DNA from 4 places in the Nitrospira marina genome. Region 3 is predicted to be linked to each of the others. Evidence: riboswitches for the same ligand, from Rfam matches in the RefSeq annotation. Region 3 holds a riboswitch; each other region holds the start of a gene.
The links. Region 3 has a riboswitch for cyclic di-GMP ahead of LX98_RS07385 (FliA/WhiG family RNA polymerase sigma factor). Riboswitches for the same ligand answer to the same signal wherever they lie in the genome.

Region 1: it holds a riboswitch for cyclic di-GMP, as region 3 does, so the genes downstream of both, LX98_RS04525 (Ig-like domain-containing protein) here and LX98_RS07385 (FliA/WhiG family RNA polymerase sigma factor) in region 3, are expected to answer to the same signal.
Region 2: it holds a riboswitch for cyclic di-GMP, as region 3 does, so the genes downstream of both, LX98_RS18540 (Ig-like domain-containing protein) here and LX98_RS07385 (FliA/WhiG family RNA polymerase sigma factor) in region 3, are expected to answer to the same signal.
Region 4: it holds a riboswitch for cyclic di-GMP, as region 3 does, so the genes downstream of both, LX98_RS15045 (Flp family type IVb pilin) here and LX98_RS07385 (FliA/WhiG family RNA polymerase sigma factor) in region 3, are expected to answer to the same signal.

What each region holds. Positions count from the first base shown of each region.
Region 1 is NZ_JCANTH010000001.1:1,088,872-1,091,870, reverse strand. It holds gene LX98_RS04540 (IS3 family transposase) at 80-184, opposite strand; gene LX98_RS04535 (hypothetical protein) at 218-391, opposite strand; gene LX98_RS04530 (hypothetical protein) at 660-809, shown strand; cyclic di-GMP riboswitch class I at 1,200-1,281, shown strand; gene LX98_RS04525 (Ig-like domain-containing protein) at 1,349-2,999, shown strand, end outside.
Region 2 is NZ_JCANTH010000001.1:4,296,961-4,299,959, forward strand. It holds gene LX98_RS18540 (Ig-like domain-containing protein) at 1-1,830, opposite strand, end outside; cyclic di-GMP riboswitch class I at 1,885-1,961, opposite strand; gene LX98_RS18545 (cation:proton antiporter domain-containing protein) at 2,519-2,999, opposite strand, start outside.
Region 3 is NZ_JCANTH010000001.1:1,804,678-1,807,676, reverse strand. It holds gene LX98_RS07390 (cell wall hydrolase) at 1-257, shown strand, start outside; gene LX98_RS07385 (FliA/WhiG family RNA polymerase sigma factor) at 268-1,146, opposite strand; cyclic di-GMP riboswitch class I at 1,232-1,322, opposite strand; gene lptG (LPS export ABC transporter permease LptG) at 1,623-2,711, opposite strand; gene LX98_RS07375 (LptF/LptG family permease) at 2,740-2,999, opposite strand, start outside.
Region 4 is NZ_JCANTH010000001.1:3,523,822-3,526,820, reverse strand. It holds gene LX98_RS15055 (DUF362 domain-containing protein) at 1-476, opposite strand, end outside; gene LX98_RS15050 (hypothetical protein) at 473-1,396, opposite strand; cyclic di-GMP riboswitch class I at 1,940-2,020, shown strand; gene LX98_RS15045 (Flp family type IVb pilin) at 2,116-2,286, shown strand; gene LX98_RS15040 (Flp family type IVb pilin) at 2,408-2,611, shown strand; gene LX98_RS15035 (TadE/TadG family type IV pilus assembly protein) at 2,942-2,999, shown strand, end outside.

The sequences.
Region 1 (2,999 bases), 720 kb from region 3:
CCCAGCGACCATTACTCTCTGTCGTTCGACTCAAACGGCACGGCACTCGATGCCGTGAAATGGTGGTGCGTTGATGTACTCACCAGCGTTTGAGGCGTAATGCCCGATACACGGCCTTGCGATTATGGATCTGCCCATCTCGAAAGCGTAACAAAGCCCACAGGCGACGATACCCGTACGTCAGATACGCCTGAATGAGTGGCTCCAGCTGAGCGACTCATTTCTCAGAGAGCGTCGCGCGAGCTCGCTTCCCGTTGGTCAGCCGATGCCGGGCCGATTGGCTGACTTGGAGAAGACGACAGGCGGTTCGTTCCAAGATGTCCGTACTCGCGGCGCTCTCGCGTCGGACATCTCCCGCCTTACAGGGTATGGTGTCAAGGCCTCCAGTCACACGTCATTCTCGACCACTAACTCTCCGATCTTTTGTTTCAGTTTTTTGATCTGCTCTTCTTACAGTGCCTCTTCGTCCTTGGGGCGACGACGCCAGCCATTTTCCGCGGCACGAAGGAACTGCTCCTGCCAGTCTCCTACGTCCCTGCCCGTCAGGTCATGCTGCCTGGCGGCTTCCGCCATCGAGGTTTCCCCTTTCAGGATCCGCAAGACAAGGACAGCTCGTCGCTTTGCTGTCCACCGTTCAATTGGTTCTTCCTGGACTATGCATGAATAATCAGGAGTTCATCTTCCGTCAAATGATTCAATTCTTCTTGATTTCGGCAGAGAGCCCCCGCCAGGCACAGGAAACCTTCATCATTGAAGTATTGATTGAACCAACATATTTCGCAGCAGGCGGGTATTTCTCAAAACGCTAAAGACCAGCCGATCCGGTTTTCTTATCTAAACTCCACGTCATTTTCATTTCCAGCATCTTCCCAATTATAGAAAAGAGTTAATATCGTCAAACTTTAACTGGCAGATTCACTCGGTTTTCAATTCACAGAGGGCCCAATGACATCAATATTTTTTCGAATGATAAGGATGTAAATATCAAATGAAAGAATTCAAATTTTTCATAATGTCTATGATCCTTCTATTCGATTACTTTAGTTTATCGTGTTTGCCGTAATACGGTAATGCCCAATGGCATCGCCATCTTCGCTAAAGTTTTTCTTTACTTCTCCGAAATGTCCGGCAGACCGTTTAGAGGTGCGGAAAAAAAGAAGGGAAACAGACATTGATCATTCATAGTTAAAACAATCCTCTTCCCGAAAAGGCACACCTACTGTGAAGTAGGGCCGCAATGCCAGGAGTCAGGTAGTAACGCCTGATTGTCCGGCTACCGAAGGAAGATCTAATCCATAGGGGGAGGAGAAAATGCGGACTTCGGTCCAAACACGACAAGGAGTAGAGTATGATCCGACCAACCACCACCTTGGGTTTTGTAATCGCGCATACGGCACACCTTATGCTTCTCCTCTTCGGCTTGTCTGTTAGCCCCGCGTATTCGGCCTCCTCTGTCCAACTGACCTGGAATGCAAATACCGAATCGGATTTAGCAGGATATAAAATTTACAAACGGACGTTACCTTCTCAAGGTTTTGGACAACCCATATTTTCAGGATTTCCCAATAATCCATCCTCCCCCTCCACAACCGTTTCCGGGCTCAGTGGGGGCACAACCTATGGATTTATTGCAACAGCATTTGATACAGCAGGAAATGAAAGTACCCCGTCCACAGAAGCAACAATTACTCTACCCACAAATACCCCGCCCCCAGATACGACCGCCCCGACGGTCACGCTGACGGCCCCCAGTGCGGGCACCGTTTCCGGTACGGTGACGGTCACCGCCAGCGCCAGCGATAATGTCGGCGTGACCGGCGTCCAATTCCGGCTCCAGGGCGCCAATCTCGGCACCGAAGATACGACCAATCCTTACAGCACCAGCTGGAATACTACCACCGTTCCAAATGGCTCCTATACTCTCACGGCGATCGCCCGCGATGCGGCGGGCAATACAAAAACCGCCGCCTCCGTCACGGTCACCGTGAACAATACCAGCCCACCACCGCCTTCCGGTTCGTCCCTCTTCGTCAATTTTCAACCGTCCAGCTCATCCGTCCCCAGTGGCTATCAAAAAGATGACGGCAGTGTCTACACCAGCAGCCGTGGCTACGGCTGGACCACCTTCGTCAACACCCGCGAGCGGGATGCCCACACCGATCAACGGCTCGACACATTCATTCATTTTGACTCCGGCACCAGTGTGACCTGGAAATACGATCTCCCAAATGGCGACTATCTCGTTTCGCTAGCCAGCGGCGATCCCAGTTATGAGCAAGGCCCACATCATATTACGATCGAAGGCATCACGGCCATTAACAACCAGACGACTGCCAGTAATCAATTCATTACCATCACGAACCATCCCATCACCGTCTCGGATGGGCAATTGAGTCTGCAATTGACTCGGACTTCTTCTACACATACCATCCTGAATTATGTGATGATCACCCCGGCGTCACCCGATACCACGCCCCCGACGGTCACGTTGACGGCCCCCAATGCGGGCACCGTCTCCGGCACGGTGACGGTCACCGCCAGCGCCAGCGATAATGTCGGCGTGACCGGCGTCCAATTCCGGCTCCAGGGCGCCAACCTAGGCGCCGAAGATACGACCAATCCCTATAGCACCAGCTGGAATACCACCACCGTGCCGAATGGCTCCTATACTCTCACGGCGATCGCCCGCGATGCGGCGGGCAATACAAAAACCGCCGCCTCCGTCACGGTCACGGTGAGCAATACCAGCACACCGCCCGCAGATACGACCGCCCCGACGGTCACGTTGACGGCCCCCAGTGCGGGCACCGTCTCCGGCACGGTGACGGTCACCGCCAGCGCCAGCGATAATGTCGGCGTGACCGGCGTCCAATTCCGGCTCCAGGGCGCCAATCTTGGTGCTGAAGATATGACCAATCCTTACAGCACCAGCTGGGATACTACCACCGTCCGAGATGGCTCCTACGCTCTCACGGCGATCGCCCGCGATGCCGCGGGCA
Region 2 (2,999 bases), 2.5 Mb from region 3:
GGCCACCGTGACGGACACCGGTTGATTCACCGTAAAGCGGAGGAAGGCCGCCGTCGTGGCCGCTTTATCATTATTGGCCGTTTGGATATAAGCCGCGCCCTGCACATTCGTAGGGACCGTGGTAAATGTGTAGGCGCGGTCGCGATACACCGTCCCTCCGACGCGAAGGCTCGCTGCGGACACGCCATACGCTGCCCCACTAGCGACGGTCAGGTTGGTAATAGCTAATGGGCCCGTGGTCGGATTGGTAACAGTGGTGGTAACCGGGGCTGAGGGTTGAACGATGACGGAATACATGCTGCCGCTCTTCCCGCTGGCATTGCCCCCGAGAGTGATCGTTCCGGCCGGAAAGGCCCGAACAAAGAGGTGGAGGGTCGTATCCGAGGTCACCAGATTCTTGCCTGTATCGGTAAAGCTGCTCAGCCACGACGGTTTCGGAGTCAGCCGCACGTCATAGGCCACCGTGACGGACACCGGTTGATTCACCGTAAAGCGGAGGAAGGCCGCCGTCGTGGCCGCTTTATCATTATTGGCCGTTTGGATATAGGCCGCGCCCTGCACATTCGTAGGGACCGTGGTAAATGTGTAGGCGCGGTCGCGATACACCGTCCCTCCGACGCGAAGGCTCGCTGCGGACACGCCATACGCTGCCCCACTAGCGACGGTCAGGTTGGTAATAGCTAATGGGCCCGTGGTTGGATTGGTTGTGGAAATAGTTGTTGGTGGCGTAGTTGGATTGGCGACGGTTCCGGTAACCGGAGCTGAGCTTGTGGTATTGCCCGCCGCATCGCGGGCAATCGCCGTCAAGGTATATTGACCGGGAGCCACTCCAGTCGTGTTCCATTTTTGTGAGAAGGGGAGTGTCGTATCTTCCGCCCCCAGGTTGATCCCATTGAGTCGGAATTGTACACCCACCACTCCAATATTATCTGTGGCGATGGCCGATACAGTAACGGTGCCACTCAGGGACTTCCCATTTTGCATGCCAACCAGAGCTACCGTGGGAGGGGTGATATCGGGAGCGGGGCCCTTCGCTGGTTGAACGATGACGGAATACATACTGCCACTCCCCCCACCGGCATTACCCCCGAGAGTGATCGTCCCGGCGGGGAAAGCCCGAGCATAGAGGCGGAAGGTCGTATCCGAGGTCACCAGATTCTTGCCCGTATCGGTAAAGCTGCTCAACCACGACGGTTTTGGCGTGAGCCGCACGTCATAAGCTACCGAGACGGACACCGGTTGATTCACCGTAAAGCGGAGGAAAGCCGCTGCCGTGGCCGCTTTATCATTATTAGCCGTTTGGATATAGGCCGCGCCCTGCACACTCGTAGGGACCGTGGTAAAGGTATAGGCGCGGTCGCGATACACCGTCCCCCCGGCTTGGAGGCCGACGGCGGACACCAGGTACGTGGCTCCACTGGCAACGGTCAGATTCGAAATACTGAGCGAGGAGGACGGCGGCGGACTAGAAGAACCGGAAGAGGGGGAGGACGGTGCGATATATTTTTTCACCTCGGGGGAGGGAAGACTTTCATTGCCCGAGGCATCGAAAGCCGTAATCGTAAAATAGTGCGTTTTGTCCGTGGGTAAGTTGGTATATTGATGGGTCGTGATCTTCCCGACCGTCGTGGGAACCCCATAAACCCCGGGGTTGGTTCCTCGATAGATCCGATATCCCGCTAAATTGGCCTCTTGATTGGCGGTCCATTGGAGGGTGGCCGAATCACTGGTCGCGGCTTGTGCCCCCTGCGGGAGAAAAAGGAGGCAACTGCCAAGGATACACCACGCTAGACACCTTTTTAGACGACTCGCCGCACGACCATCGGACATGGGATACCTCCTTCGCACACATACAGAGGCCCCATTCCCGCACGTCTCTCTTTCTTCGGTAACCCGGCTATCAGAAATTCTGACCCGTGGCTTTGCGTCCCCACTTCACAATGGGTTTGCCTTTATCGGAAAGAGGCCACTAGTTTACGTTGTGTTATGCCATCTTCTTTCGAATGATCCAAACTCGCTTTTGAGTGAGGAGACACGTGACCAATTACTTCACGGGCTTTTATCGGTGGATCCCCAAAAGCCTTTAGGCATCAACCAGGCAGGGAAGGTTAGAGAATTCTTCTGGCACTTGCCGCCTAATCATGATCGTTCTTGACCGGCACGGTTGTCGGGTCTTCTTCACCATCCTTGAGACGTGCGCAAGGCATGAAGACCCGAACCTTGCTTGACGAAACCCTCCTGTTTGGAACACGAAAAGACCCGTTCGCGACGCATTCCTTCAGCGAAAGCTCAGCCGGCATCGCATCCCCTTCACAAGAACCCATCTGGGATTCAGCTATCTCCAGCATGGAGCTCTCATGGCAGGCAAGCCTGATTCCAAGAACATAAGACGTTCACGCCAGCCACGTTCTACACCTGAAGAAGAATAGCCATGGTCATCGGGTGGAACGATTTTGTGGAGGAATCGACCATAAGGGCTTACCCGCCGTCCAAATAGGCCTAAGCAAGACCAAGCCTTTCACATTTTGACATCCACAAGCAGGGCGATGGCCTTACGGATTTGCTCACGGGCACCAAGAAGGACGAGGACATCACCTGGCTCTAGAATCGTATCGCGAGATGGATTGGATTGCGTCACGCCATCCCGTGTAATCGCAATCACCGAAGCGCCCGTCCGTCCATGGATATGCAACTGCGTCAATGGTTTCCCCAGCACGGGAGAATCGTTTTCCACCCGACAGGTATCGACTTGCACATCAGCCAACGTTCCAGCACGCAGATGGTGAGCTAACTCAGGGAGCTCCCCTCTCCGGAGTAGGAGATACCCCTCCCGACGAATTTGTTCAACTTTATCTTGAATTCTGTCCTTCGGCGTCTGATAGGTACGAAGAACCAAGGCAAAAATCTCAATTGATGTTTCGAATTCTTCCGGCACGACATCATTGGCTCCTAGTTCTTGAAGATCTTGCAATTCCTTTAAATAGCGTGTTCGTACGACA
Region 3 (2,999 bases):
AGGGCACAGTTCTTCGGGCAAAACAGTTTGAACCATGGATGGGACGTAATCCAGAAGAAGTGGAATTTGATCAAACAAATCGAATCATGCAGGATAGTTTATTAGCCTGGAAGGTTGTACAAGACGGGCGCAAAGTGGTGGATGGGGCTGTACTATTTTATAATCCTCAACTGGTCAAAACTCCCCGGTGGGCTCAGGTCAACCGTAAAGTGGCACAAATTGGGGGACACGAATTTTTTAATAAGCACACAATTTAATTTAGTTTAATTAGTCACGGCCAACGGGTGTTTTTCGCAAATTCCTGGGTCGAGGCGCACTGGGTCCCCCATCCTCAATACGTTTCAACTCTATGCGTAGATGCCGAATGGCACCGGAATGCACCCGGCAGACGCCAGATTCGGTCAGACCCATTTGCCGACCAATTTCTTTCATCGTCAATCCCGCATGATAATACGATTGAAGTACCTCTTGCTGGCGTGCCGATAATGTCTGCAGCGCCGCTGACAGTGCCGCTTTCATTTCTGCATCCGCACAGGCCACAAAAGGGTCCAGATGGTTAACGTCCGGCAAAACATCACGAAGGGTGCACTCATCTTCTCCCTGCCCAACCGGCTCATCCAGACTAATTAAGCGAGGATCACACCCGCCCACTCCTTCTATTTCCTCAATGGGTACGCCCAACACCGTGGCCAATTCCTGTGTAGTCGGTGGCACCCCATTTTTCTGAAGATGCTCTTCAACTATTTGTCGCACCTGATCTCGGCGAGATCGAACAGAGCGAGGCACCCAATCCATCGACCGAATTTCATCCAACATCATGCCACGAATACGATATTCGGCAAATGTGCGAAATTTAATATCGCGTGTTGGATCATAGCGCTTCAAGGCTGATAACAGCCCCATAGCCCCTGCGCTGGTCAAATCCTCGACATCCAGGGAAAAGGGATTCCTGAATGCCATAATTCCAGCCATCCGACGAATGATCGGGAGAAACTCTAATAAAACCCGGGCAACATGTTCCTGATCGAGCTGGACCTGTGCTTCCGTATGTTCTGCTTTTTTTGGACTAACCGAAGCGAGGTGAGACGAGTCGAGTTCTGTAATACCAACTACTGTCTCTGTGAAAGATTGTGCGTTTTCGTCCATATTTTGGCCTTTCCAGGGTGACCAAAAAAAGCGCCCAATTCCAGGGAATGGGCGCATGAACGAACGCATGGATCTACCAACACAGTTCGGTAACCAGACGAACCCTGAAACAACAACGTTCTCAGGGTTTCTTGGCTTTGCGCCCTACCCTCACGGATAGTTTGCCCTTGTCACCTGTTGAATTCGTTATTCGATAATTACAACCTCATGTAAGCGGTGGGTTTTTGAAGTTTTCCGAATAACTGTCTGCCTTGGATCTTCGGAATCTCCCCTACTCTTCGACTCTATCTCCATGGAAATGTTATCGGATCCGAGTCAGGGGGAATTAAGAAAATCCCTTGCGTGTTTATGAGAAAACTTGACAAATTCATACATTGCACAGCATCAAAAACCAATACGAATGGTGATCAGGAACGGATGGTCAAAATCTCAATCACACATTCCTTCCAGTGCTCTTCATGACAATCGTGGATCCCTCATTTTAGCCTTAAAAAAAGATTAATTCCGATGATCGAAAACATGACTGTGGCAATCCAACTGCCAATGATCGGCAACACCGCTCCATTTCGTCCTAAAACTATGCCTACCGAATGCGCAGCCCAGAAAAAAAACCCTATTGCCAGGGTTTGCCCAAGCCCTTTAGCTATTCCAACCTCACGCACACCACTTCCGCGGAGACTCACCGAGATCCCTAACAATATCATCACCAGAGGAACAAGGGAGTACGCAATTCGAGACCAATAATCAGTTAAAAAACGATGAGGACTATGACCATCTTCTATTAACCCTTGAATATAGTCATGCAATTGATACAAGGACATATGCTCTGGGGACTGAGCTAGCCAATTCTGAAAATCATCAGGCGTGAGAGAGAGAGACAACGTCTGCCGTGTCATACCATTCACTTGCATGCGTTCTTCATCCTGAAATGTTCGCTCAATCGCATGCTCTATTATCCATTCCTCATCGACAAATGTTGCCCATTTTCCTTCAAGAATGCCTTTGAGACTGAAGCGATCATCAAGCGTGTACTGGTGAATACCATTTAAACGATACCCATCTTCTGTCACCGAATCAATTCGCATAAGGTGATTGCGTCCCACCCGAAGCCACAAACGTTCCGGAGTAAGTAAGAGGGGCTCTGGTTTATTTTGGATTAAGACCGATTGAACAAATTCAGCTTTAATATTGGCCAGAGGAATCAACAGGGCCGTCAAACTCAGACCCACGACACTCACAAGCCCGCCAAAGACAAAAAAGGGAATGGCAATCTGATAAAAACTTAACCCACAACTGCGCATCGCCGTGATTTCACGAGTCCGATTAAGACCACAAACCGTCAAAATTGATGCCATTAGAGCCGCCAGCGGGGCTAAGAGAAAAGCAATTTCTGGAATTCGATAGACAAAAAAGCTAAAAATAACGGTTAGGTCTGCATCATATTTCAAAAACTTTCGCAATTTTTCGAAAAAATCCACGACTAGATAAATCGTCAGCACGGTTACAAGACACATTACGAAGACGCGACTAAATTTCCCAAATACATACCAAGAAATTTTTTTCATGATCTAACTTGCTTGAAAGAATTCTGGATCATTGTTTTCCAGCTTGAAATAGAAGGAATCCTGTGAGGCAGGCCAGGATAATGTTCGGCATCCACGCACCGAAAAACGGAGAGATCACCAAAGTCGTCACGAGAAACTCTCCCAATACATTCAATAAATAAAATCCGATAACCACGAGAACCCCAATCGCAAACCCACCAGCTTTCCCGGACCGCTTCGACACAATCCCCACCGGGACGCCCAACAACCCCAGTACAAAGGTGGCGACCGGAAAGGCGGTGTCTTTAT
Region 4 (2,999 bases), 1.7 Mb from region 3:
AAGGGGATGTGATCTTCGTACAGCACATCTGCCAAGCCGGATTCCTCCAAGACTAAAAGAGTATCGTGGCGATGTCCGGGCCCTTCAGCCACGACGACAGACGTCGCACCCAGGGAAAGGAACGCCTCGACGGCTCCTCGTACGACCAGGGGATGGGTATTGATATGCGATAACGACTGATGTGGCTCAACCAAATTCGGTTTTAACAAAATGCGTTTTCCCTTGATCTCTGATGTGGTGATTCCCAATTCTTGCAATCCTTGGCGAATGAGGATCGCCAAATCAGCCTCGTATGTTCGTGCTTGACCAATGAAGGTCTGCGCGGTCAAACGTGGACCCATAAGCCAATGAAGAAGGGAGAATCCTGAGACCGCCAAACCCCCTCCAAGCAAACAAGCCTGCAGGAGTTGTCTTCTCGTAAGCCTAAGTTGATCCGTTTGCATGGGAGCGGTGGTCATGGCAGGCAACTTTTTCATTCTTGATGGTGTGCAAACGAAGCGGATTTTTGTGGTAATGATGCTGGGAATAATGAGTTTAGTCCTTGTTCCGCTTTCGCACCGCATAAGAGCAATGCCAATGAGGGAAGGGAATAGGACCCGTATCGCTCTTGACGTTGAAAGCAGTCTGAGACCAATTCCTCGGTATTTGTGGGTTTTAATTTCCAAGCCCCGAGGCCCAGAAGTGTCCAGCCGAGTGAAATGGGAGTTCGGAGGTGTGGAAGCTCATGTGAGAGATACTGGAGGCTTCGTTCAATTGTGTGAAATGGGGTGTCCCCGGCCAACGCCTGTAAGGCAATGGCCGTGCATTCTGGGAGGGGACGCAGTTCCCGGTTGAAGACGGTGGTACTTCCGTAATTCCATCCACCGCTGGGCAATTGACGATTGAGAAGCATCTGTTGCCCGGCTATGGCACGAGGGTGGGTGCCTAACCCCACCTTCTGCAAGGCCAGGACGGCGAGAGCCGTGGGTACGACCCAGCTGTGGGTGTCAGCAATCCATGGCCAGCCCCGGATGGCGGTGTCGTGTCCAATAATTGATGAGACGGGATTAGAAAAATGTCGTCCCGTAAACCCTATCAGATAGTCCACAGCGCGTGATTGCGTTTCTTGATACTGGGAGTCGCCTTCCCAAGCTAAGATGGCGAGAGGTGTTGGCCAAGAGGCTTCTGGGTGTGAGGGAGAAATGGTCACGCGTCCGTCGTTCGCCTGTTGGGAAGCTAAATACGCTCTTCCCCGGTTGCAGCTTTCATGACGGAAGGCATAGGAAGACAGTGCCAAAACAGCCCAAGCGGTTGCATCGGGTCTGGACTTTTCTCCCGAGTGATAGGGAAATCCTCCATTTGGTTGTTGCCCGGATTGGAGAAGTTCAAGGAAATGATGAAATGGGTTTTGATTCATAAAAGGAAAGGTCACCTTCTGAAGCCATTCAGTAAAGATGCGACTTCCCATGTTGTTCGGTTTGAACAGGAAGAACCTTAAAATTCCCAGGCCTTGCGACTTTGCTTTCTCCGCTTGAGGGTTTTCGCGGATTCTCTAGAGAGATCATGACACTCGTCTTTATTCTGGGACCCTTAAACCGATTCTGTCTGCTAGTTGAAGAAACGCTAGTTGGTAAGACGCCAAGCGCTTCCTGATGGTGGAAAGGAGAATTGCAGGTTCATTGAATGTTGTTCGCTGCAAGACGCAGCTTTTTGGCAATGCCTCTCCGGGAATTTTGAAGGTATTATAAAAACTATCCTCCTTGATCAATAAAGTCCGTTAACCCATCCTATTGTGAACCAATTTGAAAGATATTCTTCAAAAATCTTCGGCAAGTTTTTCCTGTGGAGGTCGATAATGAAGCATGAAAACGAAGAGCCACAGAAAACGAAATGGAAAAATTTCTTGGGTCTACGAACATTTAATCATGACCATGAAACATGGGTTCGGTCGGGTGCCCCTTCCCGATAAGGGCGAACACGTCGAAAGGCGTGGGCGCAAAACCACGGGTCAGGGTTGGTCCCTGATAGCCGGGTTGCCGAAGGCACGGAGAGCCAAGGGGCAACGTTTGCGTCAGAATTTTCCGGGCAGTCTGGCGTAACGAAAGTATTTACCTTCGCCCGTTAAGGAGATGCGCTATGGTTAACCAAGCAATGCGTTTCGTGAATGATGAAGAGGGAGCCACTGCTATTGAGTACGGCTTGTTGGCTGCTTTGATTGCCGCAGTGATTGTCACGGCCGTGACGGCTGTAGGGACCACGCTTAGCAATACGTTCAACCAGATTTCTAGTGATGTAGCGTCCAGCTAAGGAAAAGCTTCTTTCCGCAAAGGTATGTTGAAGTGCCGTTCCCGATACAGCGTGTCGGGGCGGCGCTTCGGCGGAATGTGATGAGTGAAGTTCAGATAAAATGATAGAGGAGGCCAGCATCATGCAGACAATACTCCTGAATCCCTATCATCACTGGTTAAAGCATTTTCTTCAGGATGAGGAGGGCGCGACAGCTATTGAATACGGCCTCATGGCCGCACTTATTGGCGCCACGGTGTTAACGGCTCAGGCTGCCTTGGGAAACGCGGTCAATACGATGTATGTGGACGCCATGGGGATCATCAACGGAGCGTTGGGGAGCTAAATTGATACTTGTCATGCCTCCCGTGAGCGAGGTTGATGGGATTTCCATCGGAAAGTTTCTCACTCCCACTCCTCATTGACCTACCTATACACCTTGTCGTCCTCGCTGGGGGCTAACTTATTAAAAAATACTACGCTGCCTGTGAGAGACAGTCAGCAGTGCTCTTGGGGACTGCGTTTTCCCAACATTTAAGTTGTTCAACTCTTTGTAGATCCCTTAACAATGGCTGGTGCGGGATCTGATCGCTTTTGAACTGCCTGTTAGTGTAATTGGGAGACACGGTCTGGTCGCTACCTCAAAACCATTTAGCCTGGGAGAGGCACGGTTTTTATGAAAACACGTCCAAGTCAACGGTTTCCCAGTTTAAGACAATCCGAGCGCGGCTCGA